Regions from separate parts of the Clostridioides sp. LIBA-7678 genome, predicted to be linked through region 2. Evidence: riboswitches for the same ligand, from Rfam matches in the RefSeq annotation. Region 2 holds a riboswitch; each other region holds the start of a gene.
What was found. A riboswitch is a leader RNA that binds a small molecule or an ion and turns the genes downstream of it on or off. The one in region 2 is predicted to bind FMN.
Positions count from the first base shown of each region.

Region 1: it holds a riboswitch for FMN, as region 2 does, so the genes downstream of both, ribD (bifunctional diaminohydroxyphosphoribosylaminopyrimidine deaminase/5-amino-6-(5-phosphoribosylamino)uracil reductase RibD) here and ACTG46_RS01300 (ECF transporter S component) in region 2, are expected to answer to the same signal.
Region 3: it holds a riboswitch for FMN, as region 2 does, so the genes downstream of both, ACTG46_RS17710 (MFS transporter) here and ACTG46_RS01300 (ECF transporter S component) in region 2, are expected to answer to the same signal.

Region 1 is NZ_CP196987.1:1,898,803-1,909,694, reverse strand. Features, by position in the region: gene recQ (DNA helicase RecQ) at 60-2,543, opposite strand; FMN riboswitch at 2,731-2,852, shown strand; gene ribD (bifunctional diaminohydroxyphosphoribosylaminopyrimidine deaminase/5-amino-6-(5-phosphoribosylamino)uracil reductase RibD) at 2,985-4,097, shown strand; gene ACTG46_RS09235 (riboflavin synthase) at 4,128-4,793, shown strand; gene ACTG46_RS09230 (bifunctional 3,4-dihydroxy-2-butanone-4-phosphate synthase/GTP cyclohydrolase II) at 4,816-6,009, shown strand; gene ribH (6,7-dimethyl-8-ribityllumazine synthase) at 6,114-6,575, shown strand; gene ACTG46_RS09220 (hypothetical protein) at 6,762-7,376, opposite strand; gene ACTG46_RS09215 (hypothetical protein) at 7,648-8,076, shown strand; gene ACTG46_RS09210 (alanine/glycine:cation symporter family protein) at 8,254-9,705, opposite strand; gene ACTG46_RS09205 (ArsB/NhaD family transporter) at 10,173-10,892, shown strand, end outside.
Region 2 is NZ_CP196987.1:199,361-210,252, reverse strand. Features, by position in the region: gene hpdB (4-hydroxyphenylacetate decarboxylase large subunit) at 1-2,704, opposite strand, end outside; gene tsaD (tRNA (adenosine(37)-N6)-threonylcarbamoyltransferase complex transferase subunit TsaD) at 3,001-4,017, opposite strand; gene rimI (ribosomal protein S18-alanine N-acetyltransferase) at 4,023-4,499, opposite strand; gene tsaB (tRNA (adenosine(37)-N6)-threonylcarbamoyltransferase complex dimerization subunit type 1 TsaB) at 4,489-5,205, opposite strand; gene tsaE (tRNA (adenosine(37)-N6)-threonylcarbamoyltransferase complex ATPase subunit type 1 TsaE) at 5,205-5,657, opposite strand; gene ACTG46_RS01305 (DUF4116 domain-containing protein) at 5,795-6,835, opposite strand; gene ACTG46_RS01300 (ECF transporter S component) at 7,172-7,777, opposite strand; FMN riboswitch at 7,901-8,018, opposite strand; gene ACTG46_RS01295 (amidohydrolase) at 8,078-9,244, opposite strand; gene ACTG46_RS01290 (Tex family protein) at 9,389-10,892, opposite strand, start outside.
Region 3 is NZ_CP196987.1:3,830,305-3,841,196, reverse strand. Features, by position in the region: gene ACTG46_RS17730 (chromate transporter) at 25-552, opposite strand; gene ACTG46_RS17725 (chromate transporter) at 540-1,052, opposite strand; gene lon (endopeptidase La) at 1,224-3,587, shown strand; gene yihA (ribosome biogenesis GTP-binding protein YihA/YsxC) at 3,577-4,188, shown strand; gene ACTG46_RS17710 (MFS transporter) at 4,384-5,754, opposite strand; FMN riboswitch at 5,935-6,050, opposite strand; gene ACTG46_RS17705 (ATP-binding protein) at 6,338-7,417, shown strand; gene ACTG46_RS17700 (DUF881 domain-containing protein) at 7,636-8,316, shown strand; gene ACTG46_RS17695 (GspE/PulE family protein) at 8,345-9,688, shown strand; gene ACTG46_RS17690 (type II secretion system F family protein) at 9,840-10,892, shown strand, end outside.

The DNA.
Region 1 (10,892 bases), 1.7 Mb from region 2:
ACAGCAAAATTATTAGTTCAACACAATAATACAAATTTTATTTTTGGAGATATTAAAAATTACTCTGACATAATATCATTTTTTAAATTTTTAAGATAAGAATCAAGCATCACAGCTCTTATGTTTTCATACTTTATTGAATCTGGAAGTTTTCTTTTTATGTTATTTAAATTATCATATCCTACTTTTTCACAAACTTCTAAAATCATTTGCTTTTCATCTTCATTATAGAAATTTTCTAATTCTAAATCAAACGATATACTATGTCCATCCTTTACATAGTCATGGGCATATCCAATAATAGTCGATAATGAAATCTCTAGTTCTTGGCTAATACTTTGTATATCCTTGCCTTGATTTAATAAATCTAATGCTATTTCATTATTTTTTCTACTTTCTCCATCTAGTATTAACTTCCTTTTACCCTTTTTTTTCCAAGTAACATTAATATCATTTTCTCTTACATATTGTTTGACTTCATCCAAAATACTAGCTCCATACTTTTTAATTTTTACTCCACCTATACCTGAAATGTCCTTCAGTTGCTCTTCATCAATTGGATATCTTCCACTTATTTCTTTCAGTGTCTTATTGGATAAAATCATATATGGGAGTACTTTTTCTTTTATTGCATATTCACCTCTAATACTTAATAGTTTTTCATATAGAGCTTTATCTGAATTAACTTCAAAGAACTCACTATTAACATTATCTAAATCGACATTTTTTTCTTCACTTTTTTTGTTTATGTTGTTTTTTTCGACATATTCTTTAATTATTGTTTCAAAATCTCTACCATATTTTTGATACTTAATTTCCCCTACTCCAGATATATCTAACATCTCTTCTTTATTAATTGGATAACTGCTAGACATAGCTCTAAGTGTCCCATCACCAAATACCATATATGGAGCTATTCTTTCTTCACTTGCTATTGAATGTCTAAGCTCTCTTAAAGCACTATATAACTCATCTTCTACTTCTAATGATTTTGTCATCACGATTTCTTTAAATTCAACTTTCACTTGACCTTTTAAAACTTTCATAGACATATCATTCAATCTTATGGTTGGAAAACTTCCTCTATTTCCATTACCTAAAGTCTCAACTAAATCCAAGAATCCATGGGAAACCAATGTATTTATAAAGTTCTTTAAATCTTCACTTGAATAGTCTCTCATAATATTATATGTAGATAAAGTATTCAATTCAAGTTGTAAAATCTTTTTATTCTTAGACCCTCTAAGTACATCTACAATGGTAGTAACACCATAACTTCTTTTCATTCTAGCTACACATGAAATAACTTTTTGAGCATCTATAGTTTTATCTACTATTTCACCTTCTACTAAACAGTTACTACAATTATTACAATCTTCTATATAATTTTCTCCAAAGTAATTTAGTATTGTCCTTCTATAACATGAATTACTGTAAGCCAAGTCAATCATATATTGAAGCTTTTTGTGTTGAAACAACTTCCTTTCAGGATTCTCAACTCCAATATCGATTAAATATTTTTGTATATGTACATCTCCTGGAGAAAACAAAAGCACACATTCACTTTTCTCTCCATCTCTACCAGCTCTACCTATTTCTTGATAGTAATTTTCTATACTTTGAGGCATGTTGTAGTGTATAACCCATCTTATATTAGGTTTATCAATACCCATTCCAAATGCATTTGTTGCTACCATTATATCCACATCATCATTTATAAAATCTTCTTGATTTTTACTTCTTTCATTTTTAGATAAACCTGCATGATATTTTGATACAGATATATTTCTCTTAGATAATCCATTATGTATGTTTTCAACTTCCTTTCTAGTTGCAGCATATATAATTCCAGACTCATTTTTATGATTTTTAATATAATCTAAAATATATTTATTTTTACTAGATGATTTTACTATGTTTATTGATAAGTTTTCTCTATCAAAACCGGTTATATAACAGTCTGGATTTTCTAGACATAATAAATTTATTATATCAGCTCGTACCTCTTCTGAAGCGGTTGCTGTAAAGGCTGTAATTATAGGTCTTTTAGGTAAATTCTTTATAAAATCAGAAATCCGTCTATAACTCAATCTAAAATCATGCCCCCATTGAGACACACAATGTGCTTCATCTATTGCAATTTGACTTATGTTGTTATTATTTATTAGTTCAATAAACTCATGTGCATCTAATCTCTCTGGAGCAATATAGAGTATTTTATAATTATTTTTTCTAATATTATTTAATATCTCATTAAATTCTTTATTGCTCAGTGAACTATTTATGAAAGCAGCATTAATCCCCATAGTCTTTAAAGCATCTACTTGGTCTTTCATAAGAGATATAAGTGGAGAAATTACTATTGTCATCCCATCTAATATCAATGCTGGAAGTTGATAACAAATAGATTTACCACCTCCAGTTGGCATTATAGCTAGTACATCTTTTTCACTCAAAATAGAATTTATTATAGATTCTTGACCTTTTCTAAAGCTTGTATATCCATAGTATTTTGATAGTATTTCTAAAAGTTTTTCATTCATATATTTCTCTCCTAATTTAAATTAATTAGACTTCTTTCCTGATTATGTTCAAATTTTTATTTTTATATTCACAATCCCAGTATTTCAAAGTTTATAGACGTTCTATATTATATATTAACATATATTTTGAAAAAAATTGTTTGCAAAGTAAAATAATTTATGATACATTCTAAATATAAATTTAATACTTAATCTTCGGGGTAGGGTGAAATTCCCAATCGGCGGTATAGCCCGCGAGCCAAGCTAAAACTTGGTTGATTTGGTTAAATTCCAAAGCCGACAGTAAAGTCTGGATGGAAGAAGATATGTTTAATGAGTTTTTTGTAGAGCTGTTTTATTGTGCTCTTATTAAACATTTATTGTAGATTATTCTAAACCCTGAGTTAATTCTCAGGGTTTTTTGTTTAAAAATTATCTAATTAAACAGGAGGTGTACACATCTTGAATTTTGTGAATCAAAAAGAAAAAGACATTTATTATATGAAAAAAGCTCTTGAATTAGCTAAAAAAGGGGAAGGTTTTACAAGTCCAAATCCACTAGTTGGGTGTGTAATTGTTAAAGATAGTGAGATAATAGGCAAAGGATATCATGAGAAATTCGGCTCTAATCATGCTGAAGTAAATGCTATAAACAGTGCTAAACAAAGTTTAAAAGACTCTACTCTTTATGTGAATTTAGAACCATGTTCTCATCATGGTAAAACACCACCTTGTGTTGATAAAATTATTCAAAATAAAGTTAAAAGGGTTGTCATATCTACACTAGACCCAAACCCACTTGTTTGTGGTAATGGAGTAAAAAAATTAAAAGATAACAACATTGATGTTACTGTAGGAATATTAGAAGAAGAAGCAAAACAATTAAATGAAATATTCTTTTATTACATAAAAAATAAAAAACCTCTTTGTATTGTAAAATCGGCAGTAAGTCTAGATGGTAAAATTGCTACAAAATCACTAGAATCAAAATGGATATCTAATGAGTCTTCAAGATACCTAACTCATAAATACAGAAATAAGTATCATAGTATAATGGTTGGTACAAACACAGTTTTAAATGATAATCCCTTGCTAACTTGTAGACTTAATCAAGATGAAGTGTCTCATCCTACAAGAATAGTAATAGATACAAATCTGAGATTACCAGTTAACAGTAATTTAGTTAAAGATAAAACTAGTAAAACTATAGTTTTCACATGTTGTGAAGACAGTAAAAAATTATCAGTATTAAAAGAAAAGAATGTTGAAGTTATAATTTCTCCTAAGAAAAATGGCTTAGTTGATTTAAAATTTGTAATGTATAAACTAGGAGAACTAAACATTGATTCTGTACTAGTTGAAGGGGGTTCTACACTTAATGACAGTCTATTTAGAAATAAATTAGTTGATAAGGTCAAACTATTTTTATCCCCTAAAATTATAGGTGGTAAAGACGCACCTACATTTGTTTCTGGAGAAGGAGTAACTCGTCTAGCAGATTCAACACAACTAGTAATTAATGATGTAACTTTAATAGATGGAGATGTTTTGATAGAATCTGATGTTTTAAAATAAATTTTATGAATATATATACAGGAGGTCATAATGTTTACTGGCATAGTAGAAGAAGTTGGAATACTTAGAAAAATTACTGCTAATGGCAAAAGCGGACAAGTAACCATACTATCAAACAAAATATTAGATGGTACAAATCTTGGAGATAGTATCGCTGTAAATGGAGCTTGTCTAACTGTTTCAAAACTAGGAAAAAATGAGTTTACAGCAGATGTTATGATGGAGACAATTCGTTCTACAAATTTAGGCTCATTAAATACAAATGACAAAGTAAACCTTGAAAGAGCCATGAGCCTTTCTTCAAGATTCGGAGGTCACATAGTAACAGGGCATGTTGATGGTAAAGGTACTATTTGTAAGTTTGAAAAAAACGAAAATGCAGTTTTAGTGAGCATACGACCAGTAAAAAAACTCTTATCATCAATGATACTTAAAGGTTCAGTTGCCATTGATGGTGTAAGTTTAACTATATCATATTTGGATGATGAAATATTCAAAGTTTCTGTCATACCTCATACTAAATTGAATACTACTCTCTTAACAAAAAATGTTGGAGACTTTGTTAATTTAGAAAGTGATGTAATTGGAAAGTATGTTAATAATTTTATGATTAATAACTACAAGGAATTAAATTCTAATAGTAGTAATTGTAAATCAAATATAGATAAAGATTTTTTATTTAAAAATGGTTTTTAAAAATGATAAAGGAGTGAATTATATGTTTAATACTATTGAAGAAGCTATAAAAGATATAAAAAATGGAAAGATGGTAATTGTTGTTGATGATGAAAGTAGAGAAAATGAAGGAGATTTACTGATGGCAGCTGAGATGGCTACCCCTGAATCAATAAATTTTATGGCTACATATGGTAGAGGTCTAATTTGTCTACCTGCTACTGAAAAAAAATTTAAAAGTTTAAATATACCTCTTATGGTCAGAGAAAATACAGATACATTTCAAACAGCATTTACTGTTACTATAGATGGTGCAGATACTCTAACTGGTATATCTGCATATGAAAGAGCTGAAACTGTAAAATTATTCTGTGATGAGAATTCTACAAGTAAGGATTTCAAAACTCCTGGTCATATTTTCCCTCTAATAGCAAAAACTGGTGGAGTCCTTGTTAGAGATGGACATACAGAAGCTTCTGTAGACCTAGCTAGACTTGCAGGGTTTAAAGAAATTGGTCTTATATGTGAAATAATGAAAGATGATGGTACAATGGCAAGAGTTGATGATTTAATGATTTTTAAAGAAAAACATAATTTGAAAATTATCACTATAAAAGACCTTATAGAATATCGTAAAACAAATGAAACTACTATAGAAAAGGTATCTAGCGCTTTCCTTCCAACAAAATATGGTAACTTTGAAATCATAGGATATAAAGATACATATTCAAATGAAGAACATATTGCCCTTACTTATGGAGATATAAATAAAGAAAATACTCTAGTTAGACTTCATTCTGAATGTTTAACAGGCGATGTGTTCCACTCTTTAAAATGCGATTGTGGATTACAATTAGAATCTTCTATGAAGAAAATCGTAGAAAATGGAAATGGTGTTTTAATTTATATGAAACAAGAAGGTAGAGGTATTGGTCTTTTAAATAAAATTAAAGCTTATAAACTTCAAGAAGAAGGTTATGATACTGTAGAAGCAAATCTAATGCTTGGATTTGAAGAAGATATGAGAGATTTTTATATGGCTGCTCAAATATTAAAAAATTTAAACATAAAAAGTATAAGCCTTTTAAGTAATAATCCTGATAAAATAAATCAGTTAGAGAAATATGGAATAAAAATCAACAATAGAGTTCCTATTAACGAAGAGATTAATGACTTTAATAAGCTATATCTAAAAACTAAAAAAGATAAAATGGGACATCTATTGGATATTATATAAGTTATTAATATGATTTTTTTCTACTAAGTAATTATTTGCAATTAATATTAAATATATTTATAAATATAAATCTATAACATAAATAAAATTGGAGGAAATAAAAAATGATATATGAAGGAAAACTTATTGGAAAAGATTTAAAGATAGGTATAATAAATTCTCGTTTTAATGAATTTATAACATCAAAACTTTTATCAGGTGCTGAAGATTGCCTTTTAAGACATGATGTTTCTCCAGAAAATATAGAAATAGCTTGGGTACCTGGAGCTTTTGAAATCCCTCTTGTTGCTCAGAAAATGTCTAAAAGTGGTAAGTATGATGCTATAATCTGTTTAGGATGTGTTATAAGAGGAGCTACATCTCATTATGATTATGTATGTAGCGAAGTATCTAAGGGTATAGCAAAAGTATCTTTAGACAATGAATTGCCTGTTATTTTTGGAATCGTAACTACAGAAAATATTGAACAAGCCATTGAAAGAGCAGGTACAAAGGCTGGAAATAAAGGTTATGATTGTGCTATGAGTGCATTAGAAATGGTAAATTTATTTAAATCTCTAGATTAAATAATATCATTATTAAATAGTAGTATTGATTAAATATTAAAATCTGTCTAAATAACATAAAATACTAAATACCAAAAGGACAAAACATATTTGTTCTTTTGGTACTTAATAATTTCAAATATAATATATCTAACCTCCTACCCATTAGAATATATAAAACCTGTATACTTTTATATACTAACAATTCTATCTTGATGTATTTTTTTCAATATATAGTTTTTTGAAATTATTTATAATATCATCTACCTGAACTATCTCTCCAATATCTTCATAATTATTAGAGCTTCCTATATTATTCACATATATTTTTAACTCAGAATATACACAATCATTATGTAAGTTTTTAACGATATAAGACAGATTCTTAAAATCAATCTCATTGTAATCAAAAAAATCTACTGCTTCAGCTCCTCCATTTTTTACATATGAAATGGCAATTGCTCTACTTGTAAAGGATATGGAAATATAATTTTCTTCACAATTACTCAAAACAATATTTTGTTTAGAAAAAATTATTTTTCGACATCCTAACTGCATAAAAAATTCTTGCAATATTTTTATGTCTATACTTAATGCATCATCTTGAATTAATATATACAAAGCTGATTTCTTAATAGAAACTTTTGCTTGTATATCTCTAATAAATTTTTCAGTCTCTCCTTCAAATAGATAATAATAAAAAGGCACATTTGGAATGGGGTGTATTGAAAATGATACACTCTCTTTTAGGTCATTATCTTTATTATAAAAAATAAAACAATCATGGCATACTACAACAATATATTCCTTCTTATTGAACAATTTGCATACCCCCTCTAAGATATAAATTAATCATCAAAGTTACTTTAAAAATCTTAAAATAATTATAAATACGACTCTAAAAATAAAATACCACAAAAATATATATATTGCTATTAAAGCTATTGTTTTTATTTATAACATAGATTAATACTATACTAATTATCTATTTTATTATTTTTTTAATATACAATACAATATAATTAAGAGTAAGTGGCAATAAAATACTATGATTTAATATGTGCTTATTAAATATTTATGAGGAGAATAAATTATGAAAACATATTCAATACAAGATTTAACACCAGATAAACGTAACCTTATAGAAAAATATTCTCTTACTTTAAATGAGAATTTAATTTGGGAGTTTAAACATGGTAAATACCACACTATAAAATACTTCACACACAAGTTTGCAGTTAAAGAATCTGTTCTGGCTCTTTTGTTCAACATACACAAATTGTGCTATGCTAAAATAAAATACTTTGAGTCAAATTTTTCAAAATATGAACCTTATAAGTACAGTTATCAAGATGGATTTGTTAAATGTGAAATATATGATATGAGTTTTATGTTGCATAAATACAGTAATATAATGATAGATTTGAGAAATTTACAAGAAATCAAAACTATAGAAGAGTTTAGATTATTTTGTAATCACTTAGAAAGTTTTGAATACAATTTACAAGACTTAATTATATAACATTTTAGAGAAAATAAATCTTAGGAAAAAATTTATAGTAAGTAAACTATTTTTAAAAATAAACTATATAATAAAAAATATTACTGGAATTAAAAATTCCAGTAATATAAATTAATTAAATATTTTATTTATATAACTTACGTGTACTTCAATCTATCAAAATAGTTTTGTGATTTCTTATCCTAAATTTTCCTCTGGTAATTCCTTGTGCCACTCTGATACATTTTCTAAACCTTCTATTTCATCTGCAATAAATACAGGGTCTTTTATTCCAGATTTTTTTTGACTTGTGTAATCTTTTAAAGCGATAAATGCATACTTTCCTAAAAGCGATATTGCGATTAAGTTTATTATAGCCATCAATGCCATAAATAAGTCTGCTAGATTCCAAACTACTTCTACTTGAGTAAGAGAACCAAATAAAACCATACCTACAACGAAAACTCTAAATATATTAAGTTTAGTCTTGCTTCCACTCATAAATTCCATATTTGATTCTCCATAATAGTAATTACCTACTATAGAACTAAATGCAAATAAGAATATACAAACTGCTATAAATATGTTCCCCATTGGTCCTATATGATGAGTTAAAGCTTCTTGAGCCAATTCAATTCCAGTTGCCCCACTACTAGCATAATCTGAATATAATAATACCATAAATGCTGTACAGCTACATATGATTATAGTATCAGTAAAAACACCTAAAGATTGAATTAAACCTTGTTTTACTGGATGAGTTACATGTGCTGTTGCAGCAGCATTAGGAGCACTACCCATACCTGCTTCATTAGAGAATAGACCTCTCTTCACTCCAGTCATTACAACTCCCATAAAAGTACCAATTGCCATTCCTTTAAAATCAAATGCACTTTCAACTATTAACGCTATAATTTTTGGTATCTCTGTTATATTCATTCCAACTATAGCTAAAGCAACCAATATATATAATCCTGCAAATACAGGAACTATTATCTCAGAAACTTTTGCAACTCTATGTACTCCACCAAAAATAACTATTGCAGTTAAAATTCCAAGACCTATTCCCATAGCCATTTTACTTATTCCAAATGCATTATTAAATGCAAGCGAAACAGTATTTGCTTGAACTGCATTGAATACAAAACCATAACATATAGTTATAAGTATTGAAAATAAAACTCCCATCCATTTCTTATTTAGACCTTGCTCCATATAATATGCTGGACCACCTCTAAAAGCTTGACCATTTTTAACTTTGTAAATCTGAGCTAATGTACTCTCAACAAAGCTAGAAGCAGAACCAATTAATGCTATAAGCCACATCCAAAATACAGCACCAGGACCACCTGCCACTACTGCAATTGCTATTCCAGCTATATTTCCAGTCCCAACTCTTGAAGATGTACTTATACAAAATGCTTGGAATGAAGATATCTTCCCTTCCTTTTTTGCACTTTTATTTGCTGTACCATCACCCAGAAGTCTAAACATTTCTATAAAATATCTGAATTGTACAAAATTTGTTTTAATAGTAAAGTAAATACCAATTACAACCAACATTATAATTAAGATATACGACCATAAGTAATTGTTTACAAATACTACTGCATTATTAATGCCTGTTAAAATACCATTTAAAAAATCCATTATATTAATTACCCCCTATTTAGTTTTGTTTTCTTAATAAATCTTAAAATCAAAAAAATGAATAATTCCTTGTTAAAAATTCATTAATTTAATTATAATATTTATAAAATCAAATTACAAGGTTTGAAATGAATAATTTTTTTAATATATTGCAGTTTTATATTCAAAATCAATTTTTTTTATTGTTTTTATAATATAGATATATTTAATATTTTATAATTACTTCTAAATACAATAAATTCTATTTCTAATAGTATATTTTTTTGTTTGTCGTTTAATATTATTAGTAATGAGATTATTTTAAAATTTATTTAAATAACAAAAATTTTCTTTAAATTCTGTCAATTTCTCAGAAACTTTGTTAAATAATATACTTTTATGCATCCATTGAAAAAACAATAAAAAAGTAATACTATATATAGTACTAGCATTAGGCACAAAATAATACAAATGGAGGTACTTATATTATGGAATTTCAACAAATAATAGCTATATGTATATTTTTAATAGTTATGGCAGCTATTATTACAGAGAAGGTAAACCGATCTGTAGCAGCTGTTGGTGGTGCACTATTAATGATAATTTTCAATATACTTACACTTGATGAAGGATTGAGCCATATAGATTTCAACACTATTGGTGTATTAGTTGGTATGATGCTATTTGTCGCTGTTGTCAAAAACTCAGGGCTATTTGAATACATAGCTATCTGGACTGCAAAGAAAGCCAAAGGAGACCCGTGGAAAATAATGATTTGTTTTGCTATTATAACGGCTATTTTATCTGCTGTATTAGATAATGTTACTACTGTCTTACTTATTGGTCCAATGACTATAGTTATCACACAAATATTGGGACTTAATCCAGTTCCCTTTTTAATAACACAAATTTTAGCTTCCAATATAGGAGGAACATCTACTCTTATAGGTGACCCTCCAAATATTATGATTGGTAGTGCTGCTAATCTTAGTTTTATGGATTTTGTAATAAATTTAGGCCCTGCTGTTATAGTAATACTTATTGTAACTATAATATGCTTCAAATTTATTTATGGCAAACAACTTATTGTAGATGAGAAAGCTAAAAATTCAATATTAAAACTCGATGAAAAAAAATCTGTCAAAGATAAACCATTACTTATAAAAAGTCTTATATTAATAGCATTTATACTTTTTGGTTTTATGTTT
Region 2 (10,892 bases):
CCCCTTCATACTCTGTTCTAGCAATTACTTCATCCTGTATTGGTTTTCCTAATTCACACCAGTATTGAGTAAATCCAGCAACACGCACCATCAATTGACGATAATTATCAGGATTTTTCTGTGCCTCTTTTAATGTTTTAGAATCCACGACATTGTATTGAATATGGAAACCACCTTTTCTTAAATAACTTCTTGTTAAATCTAATAATTTTTTAGTACCTTGTTGTCCTTTAATTGTTGTTGGATGAAGTTTTAAATTCATCTGAGAATTTTGAACTACTGCTTGGTCCCAAATAGTTGCAGACTCAAATAATGCATAGACACCATTTTTATCAGTTCCTGCATATGCAGAGACTGAGCCATCTGAATATGTTGTTCCACTTAGTCTACCATCTGGAGTAGCTAAAGTGGCAGCTCCTTGTGGTCCATGTGTAGAAACAGATATTTGACAAGGATACATTTTTTTAGCATATAAAGATTGTGCTTCTTCGCACACTTTTGCTAGCCATACTTCATAGTTTTTAAGAATGCTATCTGCATATAAATCATTATTTCCGTATTTAGGTGCATCAAGACAGGCCTTGTAGATAGCATCATATTTACCAGTTTTATCTACTTTTACTTGGTCTGCCATAGAATAGTTTCCAACTTCTAAAGCATCTTTAAATCCAAAGTTATTCAAAATAGCCTCTTTCATTTCTTCAAGTGTAAATTCTTTATCATCATATACAAGTTTTTTAAGTGCAGCAAATGAATTAACCATAGTAACAGTACCACAAGTTTCTACATTTAATGTCGCATTATAACGGTATCCCATATTTCCTATATGTTGACCCTTGTCTAAACAATCTGGTTTTAATAGCGAATTTATTACAGAAGTATCAAACTTTCTCCATATATCTAATTCAATATTATTTGCTCTTTCAAGGACATTTATTGCTTGTTTATAATAATCTTTAAATACTTCTACGACCTCTTCATATGTATTTAGAGGTTTATTATGAGGTTCAAATACTTGCACATTCATACGATGGTCTTTACCATTCATAAGAACAAGTTCTAATATTTTAGGATTAGCTAAAAAATGCACTCCAGAACCAGCTGTTTGCCCTGCTCCACCTGCTATAGAATATGTTTTCCCATTTAAAGTTAATTGTTTCCAACATCCTGGAGATGTTTCTAGACATCCGCCTAATGCAAAAGCTCTAGCTTCTTCAACAGTCATACCCTCATCGCCAAATTGTCTCATCATGAAAGTTGTCCCATTTGAGTTGTTTACCCATGCTGGATAACCAGAACCAAGCTTTGTACATTCAACAGCCTTCATCAAGAAATCTTCTGGAAGTTTTTCATCGTACAACATAGTTAAACTAGGTTGAGGAGTTCTACATCTCATACTTGCTTCTAATAGTAATTCTTCTAATTCATTTGCTCCTGTAGAGCCATCTTCTCTTAGTCCACCTATAGATAATGTGTTAAATGTATTTCCTGATAATACTCCTCCATTTACTCCTGCTGAAGCAAAACAGTCAATACAAGTAATCTTTATTCTATAAAGTTCTAATAATTCAATTACTTCTTCTTTTGTGATTATTCCTTTTTCTATATCTTGCTCATACCAAGGATATAAGATTTGACCAAAGCGCCCTATAGACATACCAGATATAGCATCTTCGTTTACTGATGCTATATGGATTGTATAAGTCAATTGAAGCGCTTCCCTAAATGTACGAGGTTGTTTGTGTGCAATGTGCTCTAATATCTCCACTAAATCTGAATATTCTTTTTTAGCTTCTAAATCTTTCTCTATACTTTCTAAATATTTTGCATGTTTTGCATAATTTAAAATCCAAGTTTGTAGACCTTCAATAACTTGAACAACTGCTTCATAGAAATATAGACGGTCCATTCCAATAAGTCCATCTCCAGATGCGTTTCCTGCAACTGCTTTCTTACATTCTTTTGCCATTTCTATGATTCCATCTAGCCCATAATTCAAAGGATAAAAATAGTTTATAACTTCTCTACCTTGAGGAAGTGTATATCCTGAATCAAACATACAAATAAGTGTACTCATTAATTTTTCTTTTAAATCATAATCTGGCATCATTTTCTCATAATGAAAACCTAAATCTTCAACTGATCTTCCAACCCATTCCTTAGCCATTTTTACAAGTACAGGTACTTCTTCTTTTCTCATTCCAAATTTACCAGCTATTGAAACAACATTTCCAAAACTCTCAGTTACATTTCCCCCACCAGAACCAAATTTTGTAAGTTCATCTGCTGTGTTACTAGCTAACTTATTTGCTTCTTCTTTCATTTGTTCCCCTTGAGCTACGAAGAAACTCTCACTTACCCAAGGCATTGGAAATGACCCTCTATAGTGGCGTGTTTTTTGCATTACTATCTTCTCGCCTGGTATTATATTTGGTGTCATATGAGAAAAAGCAGATTTAAGAGCTTTAGCTCTTCTAACTACAGGTATATCACCATCTGATTTTCTATATTCTCTATTATACCAATATGGAAATTCCATATCAGCTGTAGACAATGTATTATAATATACATTTAATAAATCATCAGCCCTTTTACTTGCTTTTTTTTCACTAAATTCATCTAAATTTTCTTTATCTTGAAAATTTGCCTTAATATTTTTTGCTTCTAAAATACTTCTTATTTTGTCTTCTTTACTTTGACTCATTTCTTCCCCTCCTTAATCTTTCTATAATTAGTATAAAACTTTTTAATAAGGGAAAAAAAGGGTATATTACCCACTTTTTAAAATAATCTTTCTACAAAAAAATTAAACTTGAAGTAAATTCACACCAAAGATAAACTTTATATCCTAAATGTATTGCAATTCATTAGAATATAAAGGTTATACATCGTTTTACTTCAAGTTTTAACATATACTATATTTATTTTGATTGTATTTATTTTTACTTATATTTATTTTTCTGAAACAATTCTTTAATATATTTATAAATTTATTTCATATTACTGATTTATTTTTAAATTTGGAACTGCATTTAAACTCATATCATGTGTTTTACCATTTATAAAATTATAATATCCTGCACACCCAATCATCGCTGCATTATCTGTGCATAAAATTAAAGGCGGATATTTAACAGTGATACCACTATCTTTTGCAATCTCTGTTATTTTAGCTCTGAGCCCTGAATTAGAAGCAACTCCACCAGAAAGAGTTATAATATTGTAGCCTTTATCTCTTGCTGCTTTTAGTGCTTTAGTAGATAAAACTTCTACCACAGCCTCTTGAAAAGATGCTGCTACATCTTCAACTACTATTTCCTCATTTTTCATTCTTTTTCCATTTAGATAGTTTAACACAGAAGATTTTAATCCACTAAAACTAAAATCATAGCTATCTTCTTCTAAATATGCTCTTGGAAACTCTATAGCATGCTTATTTCCTTTTTTGGCGAGATTATCAATAATAGGTCCTCCTGGATAGCCTAGATTCATCGCTCTTGAAATCTTATCAAATGCTTCTCCAGATGCATCATCTCTAGTTTTTCCTAAGATTTCATACTTACCATAGTCTTTGACCTCAACCAAGTGGGTATGACCTCCAGATACTATTAATGTTATAAAAGGAGGTTTCAAATCCTTATGCTCTATATAGTTTGCACTTAGATGACCTTCTATGTGATTTACTCCTACAAGTGGTATATTCAAAGTATATGCAAGTGCTTTAGCATAAGATAAGCCTACTAGTAAAGCTCCTACCAACCCAGGTCCATATGTAACTGCAATATGGTCTATATCATTAAATCCTATATTTGCTTTATCTAAAGCCTCCTGGACAACTATATCAATATTTTCCACATGTTTTCTTGAGGCTACTTCTGGGACTACACCACCAAACTTTTTATGTGTTTCTATTTGGGTAGAGATTATGTTTGAAAGTACTTCTCTACCATTTTTTAAAACTGATGCAGCTGTTTCATCACAACTACTCTCTATAGCTAATGTTATTATATCACTCATAAACTCTACACCTCCTTTAATTGGTTCCACATTATAATTGCATCTTCTTTATTATCACTGTAGTATTCTTTTCTTATTCCACCCATTTTAAATCCATATTTTCTATATAGATTTTGTGCTATTTTATTTGATGCTCTAACTTCTAATGTCATAGACACAATATTATTGTCTTTGCACAAATCAACTATACCTTTTATCAACTTGTCTCCTATTTTTTTGCCTCTGTAGTCACTATGAACAGCCACATTATTTATATGCCCTTCATCAAGTATAAGCCAAATTCCCACATATCCAACAACTTTTCCATCTAGTTTAGCGACTATATACCTTGCTACTTCATTAGATAACTCTTTTCTAAAAGATTCTTTTGACCAATAATCTTCAAAACAATTTTTTTCTACTTCAAAAACTTCATCTATATCTTTAATAGTCATTTCTTCTATTTTTATATCATCTACTATTAGTTTTGTATTATCTTTCATCATTTAGCCTCTTCATTTTTTCATCATATTGTACTTCAGCTTGAGATTTTCTGATATACATAGGATTTATTGTATAACAAGTATGTACATCTATATTTTTATTATATTTACTTAATGCCAAAGAACATAAACTTCCTGCATTAGACACATTGTTAACTGGCGAAGGTATTTTTATATTTTTTACATTCTCTAACCTATCTTTATATTTATATACAGCTTCTCCAACTACTATAAATTCTTCATCACTTGATACTATTTCCTCTAATAAAGTATCAAATTCTACAACATTAACACCCTCTAATTCTATTAGCTCTCCATTCTCAAGTTTATATTTAGCTGAATAGACTTGATTCTTCTGTGCATCTAATATACAACATATCTTCCTCTCACATAGATTCATGTTATTTGCTAGGGATTCCAAAGAATTCACTGCTATTATTGGTATATTATTTACATGAGCCATAGCTTTTACTGTAGCCATACCTATTCTAAGACCTGTAAATGAGCCAGGACCTATACATATAGCTAATAAATCTATATCTTTTATACTTAAATCACTCATGTTCAACATACTTTCTATCATTGGCATAAGTTTTTGCGAATGAGTTTTTTTGTTATTTACTGTAAACCCACATATTAAGCTATCACCTTCTACAACTGACACACTTGCTGCCATAGAAGATGTATCCATACCTAGTATTTTCATTATTTAATCAACTCCTCAACTATCTCTTTGTAAAACTCTCCCTTTGGAGTTAATATCATTTCTCTTCCTTCATCTTTATATTTTAATTCTATATTTAAATATTCTTTTGGAAGTATATCTTCTATTAGATTAGCCCATTCAATTATGCAAATTCCATTTGAATTTACATATTCCTCATATCCAATATCATACATTTCATCACTGCTACCTATTCTATATACATCAAAATGATACAAAGGTACTTTGCCTTCATATTCATTTATTATAGTAAAAGTTGGACTTGTTATATAGTCTTTTATGCCTAATGAATCTGCCAAACTTTGTGTCATTGTAGTTTTCCCAGCCCCTAAATCTCCTACTAAACAGATAACACTACCTTCTTTTAAGAGTTTACCTAATTTATATCCTATTTCTCTAGTTTTGCTTTCATTTTCCAAATATATTTTTGCCATTAATTCATCTCCATTTTGATATAATCGTCATGTGAATTTATATCACTGCTTAATTAATTATAGTATAAGCCTCAATTATTATAAAGTACTTCTATTTATCTTTTTTATCTTTCAATATTAATAATCTCATCTAAATCTTATATACATTCTTCAATATAAATCTTCACATATTCCTTTGCCTTGCAATTCTGCTTTAAGGCTTCTCTACATATTTTCTCAGATTGTTCTTTTACATACTTGAGAGATTTATAATTTTCCTTTACTGCTTCAATGCACATTCTCTCTGTTTGATTTTTTATATACATTAACATCTTTCCATTTCGCCTTACAATTTCTATACATATATCTTCTGTATAGCTATCTATGTAACTTAACACATCTTTAATATTATATCTTTTATCTAGATATCTTATGGCTTTTATACATATTGCTTCTGTCTTATTATTAACGAACTGTAGACTTCTTCCATCTTGTTTGACAGCTTCCATACATATATTATCTGTTTGCTTATTTACATATTGCAATGCCATACCATTTTGATTTACAGCTTCTATACACATTTTATCTGTTTGATTTTTTACATATTGTAGTGCTTTATAATTTTGCCTAATCGCTTCCATACATAATTCTTCGCTCTGCTCTCTAACATATGCAAGACATCTACCATCTTTTTTAATTGCTTCTAAACATATACTCCTTGTTTGAACTTCTAAAGCTTTTAAAATACTTACAACATCTATATTAGAAGAACACCTTATTACTTTTATAATAAGCTCATCAGTTTTATTTCTTACATATTTAAGTGCATTACAGTCCTTTTTTATGGCTTCAAGACATATATACTCTGTCTGTTCTTTTACATATTCTAGTGCTTTATAGTTATATCTTATCGCCTCTAAACATAATTCTTCTGTTTGTTCTTTTATATACTCTAGTGCTTTATAATTCTGCCTTATTGCTAGTATACACATCCCATCAGTTTGATTTTTTATATTTTTTAATTCACGATAATCATACTTTACACTTTCCATATTTTCAATATATTCATTTGTAATATACTTTAAAGACTTTTCCAATTTTGAGTTATCAATACCTATATGAATATTTTCCCAATTACTATTAAAATAATACCCTTTATCATCTAAAAATAAATTTTTCAATTTTTTAGATATGTTCATCTATATACACCCCTATCATTATTAAATTAGATATTATTAAAAAATAAAGCATAAATCTTTATTTATTTTTAATAATATCTTTATTTTTTGTTTATTATAAATTCGCTCTGTGTATTATAGATACCTTTTTAGTATTTTAATAGTTAATCGTTTTAATTCTTCCTTTATTTCAAAAATTAAACTTGTCTAAATATTTCTTATTTTATATACAATTTTTGATAAATTAATAAAGCCATAATATATTTAATATATCAATCACAGTGTAGGACTGAAGTTACAAATAAATTATGGCTATTCAATGCGTTTAATTTTAAAATTTTATATTTTCTTGTCTAATTATTTTTTTATTACATTACCCATTTTTTTGTAAAGTGGTAACGTTACTAAGGATATTACAACAGCCTTTAATACATTAAATGGAGCTATCATCCAAATTACAAAAGTAAATAAATCATGAACTTGAGGGTTTATAGCTGAACCTAGACCTATTATAGCATCTAGTCCCATTAATTGCCCATAAAGTGGTAACATTACAAAATAATTCACCAATGAACCAATTATAGTCATAGTTATTGTCCCTAATACAAATCCAATTACTACACCTTTTAAATCTTTACTTTTCTTATATGAATAACAAAGTATAAGTACATAAGAGCCACCAATTAATATATTTGCAAATTCTCCTACTCCTCCAGTTGTTGTCGCTGTTATCATTTGTAGTATATTTTTTACTACAACTACACCAAATCCAACTAATGGTCCTAAAGACATTCCGCCAAATATTGCTGGGATATCTGATAAGTCAATTTTTAAGAAATCTGGAAAAATACCTGGTATTGGTGCCTGAATAAACATCAATAAATAAGATATTGCAGATAAAATTGACATAACCACCAAAGTTCTTGTTGAAATCATATTTCCTCTTTTTACTGTATTTTGCATAACTACTTTCCTCCTAATCAATAGTTTATATTTTTTAGGAAAAACAAAAAACTCGAAGATCCTATCTTCGAGTTTTTATGGACATAGTTTAAACAAACTAAAATAAACTTATTTATATTCCATAAATATCTTCTCTCATCCAGACTTTACTGTCGGCTTTGGAATCTCACCAAATCAACCACCTAAGTAGTTCGCGGGCTATACCGCCGGTAGGGAATTTCGCCCTGCCCCGAAGATCTTCTTTGATTTTTTAATTTTCCTTACACTCTTATATTAGTTAATTTTTTAATAATTGTCAAGTTATTTTTTCTCATATACTATTTTTCCATTTATTATAGTGTAAAGCACATTACTTTGAATCTCTAGTGGGGAATTATCCCATATTACTATGTCTGCATCTTTACCAACTTCTATAGAACCTACTTTATCTTCTATTCCTAAAGTCTTAGCTGGATTTATTGTAATTGATTCTATTGCCTTTTCTTCTTTCATACCATGTTTAACAGCTATGCCTGCACATATTGGAAGATATTGAACTGGTATCACTGGATGGTCTGTCATTATACATACATCAAGACCTGCATTTGAAAGTATTCCAGCTGTATTAAATGTCAAGTTTCTAAGTTCAAACTTAGACCTTTCTGATAAAGATGGGCCTACTATTACAGGAAATCCTTCTTCTACTAATTCTTCTACAACAAGATGACCTTCTGTACAATGGTCTAATGTAAGTTTTAAGTTAAATTCTTTTGCAATTCTTATTGCTGTAAACATATCATCAGCTCTATGAGCATGTGCCTTAAATGGAATTTCTCTCCTCAATACAGGTATTAAGCTTTCCATTTTTATATCATATTCAGGCTTTTCACAGTCTTCATCATCATGGCTCTCATATACATCAATATCCTCTAGATATTCTTCTGCCTTTTTTAAGTTCTCTCTAAGCAAAGCCGCTATAGCCATTCTAGTCTGTGGAGATTTATCATCTTGACCATAACAACTTTTTGGATTTTCTCCAAATGCTATTTTAGATGCAACTGGATTTTTTATTACCATTTTGTCAATTCTTCTTCCATATGTTTTTATGGCTATACATTGACCACCCATAACATTTGCACTTCCAGGTGTTGTACATACAGAAGTTATACCACCTTCAAAAGCTTCTTTAAATGTTCTATCCATTGGATTAATACCATCTATAGGATTTAGTTGTGGTGTTATTGGGTCAGTTTCTTCATTCCCATCTGCCCCTTCAAAACCTATGCCATCTTCCCATAGCCCCAAATGAGTATGAGCATCTATAAATCCAGGGAACACAAGTTTATTACTTGCATCTATTATATCAACATCTAAAGGTGCTATTAGATTTTCCCCTATTTCTATTATTTTTCCTTCATCTATAAGGATATCTCCTTGAATTATTCCATTTGTTACGGTATTTATTTTACCATTTTTTATAAAAATCATTCATTTTCCTCCTGATTTTCAAGACTCTCGTACTTCTTTCTAACATTGTTTTTTACAATATAATTTTACACTTTTTTAATACTTATATATTCTATAAATCATACTTACAAATATAGTATCAAAAACAAACATACATAAGCTTATTTATTTTTTCATTGATAGAGCTACTCTCTTTTTATTTAAGTCAATTCCAATAACTTTTACATCGACTATATCTCCTACTGTAACAATACTCATAGGGTCTTTTACAAAGCTATTACTCATTTCTGATTTATGGACTAATCCATCATTTTTTATTCCGATATCTACAAATGCACCAAAATCTACAACATTTCTTATTGTACCTTTTAAAGACATTCCTTCTTGTATGTCTTCAATTTTTAAGACATCAGTTCTAAGAATAGGTTTTATTCCTTCTTCTCTTGGGTCTCTTCCTGGCTTTTTAATTTCAGATATAATATCTCTTAAAGTGACTTGACCTACTTCCAGTTTTTCACTTAATTCTCTCAATCCAATCTCTTTTATTTTCTCATCTATTTCTTCTATATTTTTATTTTTTATATCATTTAAAGAGTATCCTATTATCTCAATCATTTTTTTGCATATATCATAACTTTCAGGATGCACACCTGTATTATCTAGTGGGTTTTTACCATCTAAGATTCTCATAAATCCAGCACATTGAGTAAATGCTTGAGGTCCAAGTCTTTTTACTTTTTTAAGTTGTACTCTTGATGTGAAGTCTCCATTTTCTTCTCTATATGCTATTATGTTTTTTGCAATGGCCTTACTTATTCCTGCAATATGCTCTAGTAGAGAGTATGATGCTGTATTTAAATCTACTCCAACACTGTTTACAGAATCTTCAACAACACCATCTAGTACTTCTTCTAGTCTCTTTTTATTTAAATCATGCTGATATTGACCTACACCTATACTTTTAGGGTCTATTTTTACAAGCTCTGCTAATGGGTCTTGTAATCTTCTAGCTATAGATATAGCTCCCCTTATTGATACATTTATATCTGGATGTTCTTCGTTCGCAAGTTCAGATGCCGAATAAACAGAGGCTCCAGCTTCACTAACTATAACATATTGTACTTCCCTATCTATCTCTTTTATCATTTCTGATACAAAAGTTTCTGATTCTCTAGATGCAGTACCATTACCGATTGAAATTATATCTATATCATATTTTTCAATCAATCCTTTTAAAACTTTCTTTGCCCCTTCCACATTATTTTGAGGGTCTGTTGGGTATACTGTTGTATAATCTAATAGTTTACCATTTTTATCTACTATAGCTATTTTACATCCAGTTCTAAATGCGGGGTCAAATCCCATAACTACCTTGTCTTTAACTGGTGGTTGAAGCAATAAACTTTTAACATTTTTTCCAAATACACTTATAGCTCTTTCTTGAGCTATTTCTGTTAAATGATTTCTTATTTCTCTTTCTATTGATGGAAAAATTAATCTTTTATAAGAATCTTCTATTGAGCTTACGATTTCTTCTTTATTTTTGAAATTTTTATCATTTACATATTCATTTATTATGTAATTTAAAACTTTATCATTATTTATTTCTAACTTAACTTTTAGGAAGTTCTCTTTTTCTCCTCGATTTATCGCCAAAACCCTATGTGGA
Region 3 (10,892 bases), 560 kb from region 2:
CTTAATATAAAACTAGATATTACATTATAAAAATGAGAGTAATATACCTAGAACACCAAAGACGAATACAATTGCAATAGAACCAATTTTTCCTTTATATAAAAGGTAAAAGGATACTATAAATGCAATTATTCCATATAAGTCCCAATTAACTTCTTTGGCAGATGAAAAAGCTGCCGATAATATGAATCCTAAAGTAATTGGTCTAAGAACCATCAATAAGTTTTCTACTTTTTTATTATTTTTGAACTTAGAAAATAACTTTGATATAATAGTTAGACCTACTAATGCAAAAATCGTTACACCAATAGTTGCAGACAGAGAACCAAAAAAACCTGCAGTCTTAAACCCTACAAATGTAGCACTATTTATTGCTACAGGGCCTGGTGTAGATTGTGATATAGCAAGTAAATCCAAGAATTCTTGATTAGTTATTAGGTGGTATTTAGATATAAATTCTTGTTGAATAAATGGCAGCATGGCATATCCACCACCAAAACTAAAGGCTCCTATTTTAAGGAATATTAAAAAGAGTAGTGTTATTTCTGACATAGACTATATACACCTCCTCCAATTATTAAATAAATAGGGCTTATATTGAATACACCAACAGATAAAACTGCTATAATTAATAGTAGTATGTTAGTTCTAGACTTTGGCAGTTTCTTAAACATGCTCGTAAAAGAATACAATATAAGAGCTATTACGACAGGGGCAACTCCTTTAAAAAATCCATCTAAAATTTTAGATGATGAATTTTTAAAATATAGATATGATAAGACTAATACTATACAAAATGATGGTAAAGCAGAGCCTAAGGTACATATAAGAACTCCTGGTATACCATAAAGTTTATATCCTAATAATACAGATATATTAACTGCCAGTACTCCAGGGTAACTTTGAGCTATGGATAGAAAATCAATAAATTCTTCCTGCTCTAAAAGCTTTTGTTTGTTTACAAGTTCATCTTGTATAAGAGGAACCATAGCGTATCCACCACCAAACGTAAACGCACCGATTTTTAAAAAAGTTAAAAACAATTTCAACATAATAGAAACCTCCAAAAGATAAATAACATCTAAGTATACTAACATTAATATTATATCATAATAAAATAGTAATATAATATGCTAAGAATTTATCATTAATGTTGAAAATTAACTTGTTCGAATATATAATATTAAAATCAAAATAATTAGACTAGAAAAGGAGTAATGTTGATGGAACAAAATTATACTAAAATAGATCATGAATTACCGCTAATTCCTTTAAGAGGATTAGCAATATTTCCATATATGATATTAAATTTTGATATAGGAAGAGAGATATCTCTTAAAGCTTTAGACCAAGCTATGATGGAGGAAGAACTTATATTTTTAACATCTCAAAAAGAAGCTGAAGTTGATGAGCCAGGAGAAGACGATTTTTATCATGTAGGGACAATTTGTAAAGTTAAACAAATGATAAAATTACCAGGAGATACAGTTCGTGTTTTGGTTGAAGGTGTATCAAGAGGTAGGGTAAAACAAATAGAACAAGAAGAAGGGTATTTCAAAGCAGTAATAGAAGAAATAGTCTTTGATAGTGACAATTTAGATAGTGAGACAGAAGTTGAAATTGAAGCATTTGTAAGAAATGTATTTGATGCCTTTGAAGAGTATATAAATATCGGAAACAGAGTATCACCAGAAATATTAATATCTTTGGCTGATATAGAAGATGTTGATAGATTTATAGATACAATAGCTGCCAATATATATCTAAAGTCAAGCCAAAAACAAGAAATATTAGAAGAATTTGATATTAAGAAAAGACTTGAGCTTATTTATTCTATATTATTAGAAGAGATAGATATACTAAAAATAGAGAAGAAGATAACTTTAAGAGTTAAAAAACAGATGAATAAAGTTCAAAAAGAATATTACCTTAGAGAACAACTAAAAGCAATACAAAAAGAATTAGGTGAAGAAGAAGATATAAATTCTGAAGCTGATGAATACAGAGAAAAGCTTAAAAAAATAAAAGCACCTAAGACAACTAAGGAAAAAATAGAAAAAGAAATAGATAAATTTTCAAAGATATCTTCAATGTCTCCAGATGTATCTGTAAGTAGAAACTACTTGGATACTATATTTTCATTGCCATGGAATAAGGAAACAAAAGATAAGTTGGATATAAATAAGGCAAATGCTATACTAGATGAAGACCATTATGGATTAGAGAAAGTAAAAGAAAGAATACTAGAATACTTAGCTATAAGAACACTTGCTAAATCACTTAAAGGCCCTATAATATGTCTAGTTGGTCCTCCAGGAACAGGAAAGACATCTATAGTAAAATCAATAGCTAGAGCGTTGAATAGAAAGTTTGTAAGAATATCTTTAGGTGGAGTTAGAGATGAAGCAGAAATAAGAGGTCATAGAAGAACTTATGTAGGTTCAATTCCAGGAAGAATAATCAATGGAGTAAAAGAAGCACAAACAAAAAATCCTGTATTTTTATTTGATGAGATAGATAAAATGGCAGCAGATTATAAAGGTGACCCAGCTTCAGCAATGCTAGAAGTATTAGACCCAGAGCAAAATAAGGATTTTGTAGACCACTACTTAGAAATACCTTTTGATTTATCAAAAATACTATTTGTTACAACAGCAAACAGCCTAGGTAATATACCAAGACCATTATTAGATAGAATGGAAATAATAGAAGTATCTGGATATATAGAAGAGGAAAAATTAAATATAGCAAAAAAATATTTACTTCCAAAACAAATTAAAGAGCATGCTTTAAAAGAAAACTTCATAAAAATGGATGATGAGACTTTAAGAAGTATAATAAATCATTATACAAGAGAAGCAGGTGTAAGAACACTAGAAAGAACTATTGGTAAAATTTGTAGAAAAGTTGCAAAAAAATATGTTGAAGACCCAACTCTTGAAGAAGTTATTGTAAATAAGTCTGACTTAGAGACATATCTTGGAAAAGACATGTTTAAGTATCAACTTGCAGAAGTTAATCCTCAAATAGGATTAGTAAATGGTCTTGCATGGACAGCAGTTGGTGGAGTTACACTTGAAGTAGAAGTAAATGTACTTAAAGGTAAAGGCGAAATTGTATTGACTGGTAAGCTAGGAGATGTTATGAAGGAATCTGCTAAGACAGGTATATCTTATATAAGGTCAATAGTGGACAAGTTTGATATAGACCCAGATTTTTATAAGACAAATGATATTCATATACACATTCCAGAAGGTGCTGTTCCAAAAGATGGACCATCAGCTGGTATAACTATGGCTCTTGCAGTAATTTCAGCACTTACTAAAAGACCTGTTCCAGGCAATATAGCTATGACAGGAGAGATAACTTTAAGAGGTAGAGTATTAGCTGTAGGAGGAGTTAAAGAAAAATTATTAGCAGCTCATAGAGCTGGTATAACAAAAGTATTAATTCCTAAAGAATGTGAAGCTGATTTAGATGAGATACCAGAAAATGTAAAAGAAAAAATGGAGTTTGTACTTGTAGAACATATGGATGAAGTATTAGAACAAGCTTTGTTAAAGAGTGGTGAGAAGAATGAAAATTAGAAGTTCAGAGATAACTATGAGTGCTGTGAATAAATCACAGTATCCAGCAGAAGGTATTCCAGAGATAGCATTAGCTGGTAGGTCAAATGTTGGGAAATCATCAATAATAAATACATTGCTTAATAGAAGAAACTTTGCTAGAACTAGTCAAACACCAGGGAAAACTAGAACTATAAACTTTTATCTAATAAATAATGAATTTTATTTTGTGGACCTTCCAGGTTATGGATATGCAAAGATAGCTAAGTCTGAAAAAGAAAAATGGGGAGGCATAATGGAAAGATATCTAGAAAGTAGACAAGAATTATGTTCTATATTTCTACTTGTAGATATTAGACATGAGCCTACAGCAGATGATAAGCTTATGTATGAATGGATAAAACACTTCGGATATAACTGTGTGATTATTGCAACTAAGGCAGATAAAATATCTAGAGGACAATATCAAAAACATATAAGCATAATAAGAAAAAAATTGCAAATGGAAAGTAGCGAAAAAGTAATCCCTGTTTCCTCATTAAAAAAGACTGGTGTTGAAGAACTATGGGAAGAAATTGTAAATCAATATAATCAACATGGATATGAGATAACAGTAGATTAGTTATAACTATATTAATATCAAAATAAAATATAGGATGCCTCAAAATAATTCTAATGGATATTTTTTGGCATCCTTGTTGTTTATAAACAATAGATATTAGCAATTTATTGTTATAAATTAAAAAAACTTCAAGGTTTGATATAAATTAGTATATTTAAAAACTTAGTCACTGATGAAATCAGAAATAAATTTTATCTAAGAAATAGATTTCTCTGTTTTTCTCATAAAGAAAATAGTTAGTATAAGTCCTATAAAGCATACTGCTGCAGCAATCCAATAAGATTGATTACTAGCTATAACATAGGCTGCTGTATGGCTTTTGAAATTTTGATTATATGTAAGGCTTTGTGCAAAGAAGCTACTAAAAAATGCTGTTCCAAGAGCAAATGATAAATTACGAACCGTTGCAAGAAAGCTACCTCCATATCCTTGTTTCTGAGGAGGAACATCTGCAAGAATGCTACTATTGTTTGGTGAACTAAAAGCACCTAGTCCGAGTCCGAAAATAACTAAACATACAATTAAAAGATATAATGGTGAATCTGCTTTTAAAAGTGCCATTCCAACGAGTGAAATAGTCATAAATGAAAAAGATGTTGTTAGAATATTCTTTGCACCATGTTTATCAGAAAGAGAACCTGCAATAGGTGCTATAAGTACCATAATAAGTGGATGGACAGTCATTACAGAACCAGCCATCATAGGAGATAGATTTTTTAACTGTTCTAAATAAAATGGAAGTAGGAAAGATACTGCCATTTGAGGGAAGTAACAAGCGATTCCAATAATATTGCCTACAGTGAAATTTCTATTTTTAAATAAAGGTAAATCAATAAAGCTCTGTTCAAATTTTACTTCTCTTAATGCTAATAATAAGAAGATGATAAGTGATGCTATACCTAGATACAATCTTGTGTTTCCTTTTCCATTCATCGCAAGTAATATAAGTGTAGTACAAGTTGCAAATAGCAGAAGACCTGGAATATCAAAGCTTTTATTTTGTTCATCTAAAGCAGGTCTAGGAAGAAATTTAATTCCAAGAAAAACTGCTATGATACCAATAGGTATATTGATAATAAAAATAGAAGGCCATCCAAAATGTTCTAAAAGTATACCTCCAATTACAGGACCACTCATATTTCCTATACCAACTACAGCGCCAGTGATTCCTATAGCCTTTCCTTTTTCATTTGCTGGAAATGCATTAGAAACTATACCAAGTCCAGTTGCCATTAAAATACTTGCCCCAACTGCTTGAAATATTCTTGAAGAAATTAATGTAGATAAGTTGTGTGATATACTACACAGAAAAGAACCTATTGTGAATACAAAAAATCCTAATGTGTATAGACGATTTGAACCTACTTTATCACCGAGCTTTCCAAAAAATAACATAGTTGCTGTAACGACAAGCATATAAGCTGTTACAACCCACTGAATCTGTGACATGTTAATTTTAAAGTCAGCAGCAATTGTAGGATTTGCAATATTTAGTATACTTCCATCAAGAGTAGACATAAATACACCAATACAGATTATAATTAATACTATCCATTTTTGTTTCATGATAACACTCCAATCTTTTATATAATAGATTTTATAAGTACAGAATAGTTATAAAATAAACAACAAAAAAAGCACCTACATCTTAGGTACCTCGAATGTGTTTAATTTCATGAATAAATACGGTAGTTGAAGGAGTTGTATAGATTACTCATGTAAAATTACATAAAGGTACTCATATACTATTTTCTTCTACCATCCAGATTTTACTGTCGGCTTTGGAATCTGACCAAATTATGCCATAAGGCTCGCGGGCTTTTACCGCCGATAGGGAATTTCACCCGTTTCTGAAGAAAAACAGATGTATTTTGTAATATTATTTTAACATAAAATCATAATGGAAACAATTGGATTTGAATAAGATACAACTATATTACTGTATAAAGAGTTAAATTAGACTTCCAGATAAAAGCATATAAAAGTTAAATCACATAGTATAGAATCTACTATAATTAGATAAAATTAATTTTTTATTGGTATTAAATGATAAGTTTTAGATTTATCAAAAGCATAAAGTTGTAACAAAACTCGTATAATATTAATATCTTAATTAAGAGATATTGTAAATTATGAGGAGGCGCTAATTATGGAAGGAAAGGTAAAGAAGGCATTTCCAGGTGGAAACACATCACAAGGCTCATATTCTTTTTTTGAATATATAATTCCTGAAAATGTAAAAAGAGTTTTTTGTTTAAAAGGTGGCCCTGGAGTAGGAAAATCCTCACTTATGAAAAAAATTTATAAAGAATTTTTAAGTAGAGGATATGATATTGAATTATATAACTGTCCTTCTGACCCAAGTTCATTGGACGGTGTAGTTATAAAGGAATTAGGCGTGGTACTTATGGATGCAACTGCTCCACACACTATGGACCCAAAGTTACCAGGAGCTTTGGACGAGATAATTAATTTAGGTGATTACTGGAACACAGAAGAGTTGGAAAAAAATAGACAAGAAATATCGGCATACGATAAGGATATTAGTAATGCATTTAAAAGAGCGTTTAAATTTTTAAAAGCATCAGAACCAATCTTTAGAGATATAGAGGAAAAATATTCTGATTGTATGGATTATGGTAAAGTGAATCTAGTTACAGAAGAATTTATTAAAAAATTGTTTGATGGAGTTGAAAGCACAGGAAATTTGAAAAGAGAGAAGCATTTATTTGGTTCAGCTATAACTCCTGTAGGATGTTTAGATTATACAGAAAACATATTAAAAGATGTAAATAAGGTTTATTATTTAGATGGTGAAATAGGCACTGGAAAAACTACATTATTAAACAAAGTGTATAAGAAAGCTATTGAAAAAGGTTTAAATGTAGAAGTTTATCATTATCCACTTATACCAGAAAAAGTTGAGACTGTACTATTGACTGACTTAGATATTGGTATAACTACAAGCGCAACTTTTAAAGAAGAGGAAACCATTAATTTAAATCAATTTTTAAATAGAGAAAAATTACTTAAATATGAAGAAGATATTAAATTTGATGAGAAAGTTTTGGATGATTTAATTTGTTGGGCTGTATTAAATCTTAAGAGAGCGAAGTCTAAACATGATATTATAGAAAGTTACTATATCCCTAATATGAGATTTGATGAAGTTGGAAAATTAAGAGATAAACTAGTTAATAGAATTTCAAAATATGAGAAGAATGTATAAGAATATATATCTTAAATCAGATGATAATTATAAAATATAACTTTTAGTAAATTGGTGTAGCTGTGAAGCTATGCCATTTTGCTTTTTTTGATGTATGATATTATATACTAAAGATGAATTTTAATATATAAGTTTGATATAATAAATATATATAAAGGCTCAAGGTTTAATTAAAGAAAATTATCATATAAAAATAAATTTGTAAGGAGCAATACAGTATGAAAAAACCATATGTGTTTATAATACTAGCGAGTACTATTTTAGGTATACTTGTTGGAACCATATTTAGAGATTATAGTAATGAAGAAACAGTTTATACAAGTAAAGATAAGTCAATAAGAAAAGAAATAAAATTGACAGGAAAGTCTATAAAGGAATTAAAAAAGGAAAAGGATAAATTAGATAAAGAAATTGATTCAATGAAAAGTAATCAAAAAAATTCTAAAGAAATCTCAGAAATAGAAGCTCTTAGAGAAAATCTATCATATTCAGATGTAAAGGGCAGTGGAATAATAGTAAGTATAGATGCTATAGATGAAAAAACAGGGAATATAGCAAATAATATAGACTATAATAAAATACTTGTAAAAGTTGTAAATGAACTAAAAGTAAATGGAGCAAAATACATAGAAATAAATGGTCAAAGAATCAATCAGTATTCAGAAGTTGTACTTGCAGGAAGCCATATAAATATAAATGGAGTTCCTGTAGCACAACCTTATGAAATAAAATGCATTGGGGATAAGGATAAACTCTCTGATTATGTGGATAAAGGCAGTGAATATTTAGACAGTATACAAACGACTTATCCAATGAAAGTAAGTATAAAAACTGAAGAAAATATCTCTATGAAAAAAATGAATATACCTAATAAATTAAAGTATATAAAGGGTGATTAAGATTATATTAGAGGAAAGCAGTTTACCAATGTTAATACCAGAAAAGCTTGCAAAAAAATATAATGTATTTCCAGTAGAATTTCAAGATGATAATTTAGTAGTAGAAATAGAAGATGAAGATATATATGCCATACAGGATTTGAGATTGGCTACAGGTAAAGAAATTATATTGAAAAAAGAGAAAAAAGAACTTATAAGTGAGAAGATTGATAAATATTACAATAACTTTGAACTTGATGAAGATTATGCAAAAAAATTATTTGAAAATCTTTTAGAAAAAGCTATAAAAGAAAATGCAAGTGATATACATATAGAGCCATTTGAAAAGCATTTAATAGTGAGAATGAGGGTAGATGGAGAATTAAAAGAAGTATCAAAGTTTTTAATCGATATATATCCATCATTATCTACTGTAGTGAAATTAAAGGCCTCAATGGATATAACGGAAAAAAGACTTCCACAAGATGGTAGAGTAGATATAAAGTTGGGAGGTGACCTAATTGATATTAGAGTTTCATCAATACCAACTGTATATGGTGAAAAAATTGTTTTAAGAATACTTAACAGAGATACTTTCTTAAAAGATAAGCTAGAACTGGGCTTTTCAAAAGAAGCAATAAAGTCTATAAGTAATATAATAAGTAAAAGAGCAGGAATATTACTAGTGACAGGCCCTACAGGCAGCGGAAAGACTACAACAGTATATTCCTTATTAAATGATTTAAAAGGTATAAATAAAAATATAATGACTATAGAAAATCCAGTAGAGTATAAGATGGATGGAATAAGTCAGATACAAGTAAATTCAAAAATAGGATTAAGTTTTGAGGTGGGTCTTAGAGCAATATTAAGACAAGACCCAGATATAATAATGGTCGGAGAAATAAGAGATGCAGAAACAGCTAAAATAGCAGTAAGAGCAGCTATAACAGGTCATTTAGTTATAAGTACTTTGCACACTAATGATGCAGTGTCTTCTATAGCTAGATTATTAGAAATGCAAATACCACCATATCTTTTAAATGCATCTCTTATAGGTGTTATCTCTCAAAAACTGGTTAGAAAAGTTTGTAATCATTGTAGTCATGAGATTATGATAAAAGACAATTTTAGTGGAGATGTAAATACTAAAGTAGCTGTAGGTTGTGAAAGATGTAATGACAAAGGGTATTTTGGAAGAACAGCAATTTATGAAATACTAGAAGTAAATGATGACATAAAAACATGTATAAGAAATATAGATGATTCTAGTAGTATTAAAGAAGTGGCACAAAAAAATGGAATGATAACATTTGAAGATAGTTGTAAAAGACTAATAAATGAAAAAATAACGACATTAGAAGAATGTTTAGTAGTAAATGAAATGATTTAATTGAACTATATAGTTAACTTCATTTAATTTACTTTAATTAAAATGTTTGAACATAAGTTATATTTAAGTTAGACAAAATTAAATGTATTAAATTAAAAAATATTGTGTTTATTTAATTGCAATTAATATAATTTGGAAGGAATTATAGTGCATGAGATTATCTAAAAGTATATTTTATAATTTAGAGAAATTTTATTTAATATTAAATAGAATTAGTGATAAAGAAGTTAGAGTAATTTGCAAAGAGATAGGTATATTATTAGAATCTGGATGTGAAATTACAAAGATATTTAAAGTCATTGAGGGTCAGTCTAGTAAAAAAGTAAAAAATTTGCTTAATATAGTATCAAATCACATCCAAAAAGGTAACTCAATAGCAGATTCATTTCAGGTAACAGGTACATTTTCTAAATTCTTTATAAGCATGATAAGAGCAGGGGAAACTAGTGGAAGCCTAGATGTAATAATGAATGATTTATCTAATTATTATGATAAAGAATACAAATTAAAAATGAAAATAATAAATATTTCAATCTATCCAATAATACTCATAGCATTATCTATCATGTCAATGATATTTATATTCATATTTGTAATACCTAATTTTCAGGTGGTTTTTGCAAGTAATGGAATTGAACCACCTTTAATAACAAGAGTTTTAATAGGTATATCCACAATAGTTACAAATAACATAGGTTATCTTATGCTTAGTCTTTTATTATTTTTAATAGCAACTGTTTATTTTCTTAGAACAAATGATAATGTAAAAAAATTGATTAATTCTCTGAAATTTAAAATGCCTTTTGTAAGAAAAATTAATCAGTTAGTAGTTACAACCAGATTTTCTAGAGCTTTATCTATTTTAATTAGTAGTGGAATACAAATAGTGGAAGCTATAGAAATGTCAGCAAGTGTTGTAGATAATGAATTTATTTGTGAAAGATTAAATATTTCCAATAACTATATAAAAAAGGGAAATAGTATAGGTAAGTCTTTGAATTTAGCAAATATCTTTCCTAAATTATTTATTTCAATGACAAATACAGGAGAAGAAAGTGGAAAACTAGATAAAAGCTTAGATGTAATAAATAAATTCTATGAAAGTGAATTAAATAATAAAATAGAGCAAATAATGAAATTTATAGAACCTGTTTTAATTATATTTATGGGATTAATTATCGGAATTTTTATTTTATCTATGGTT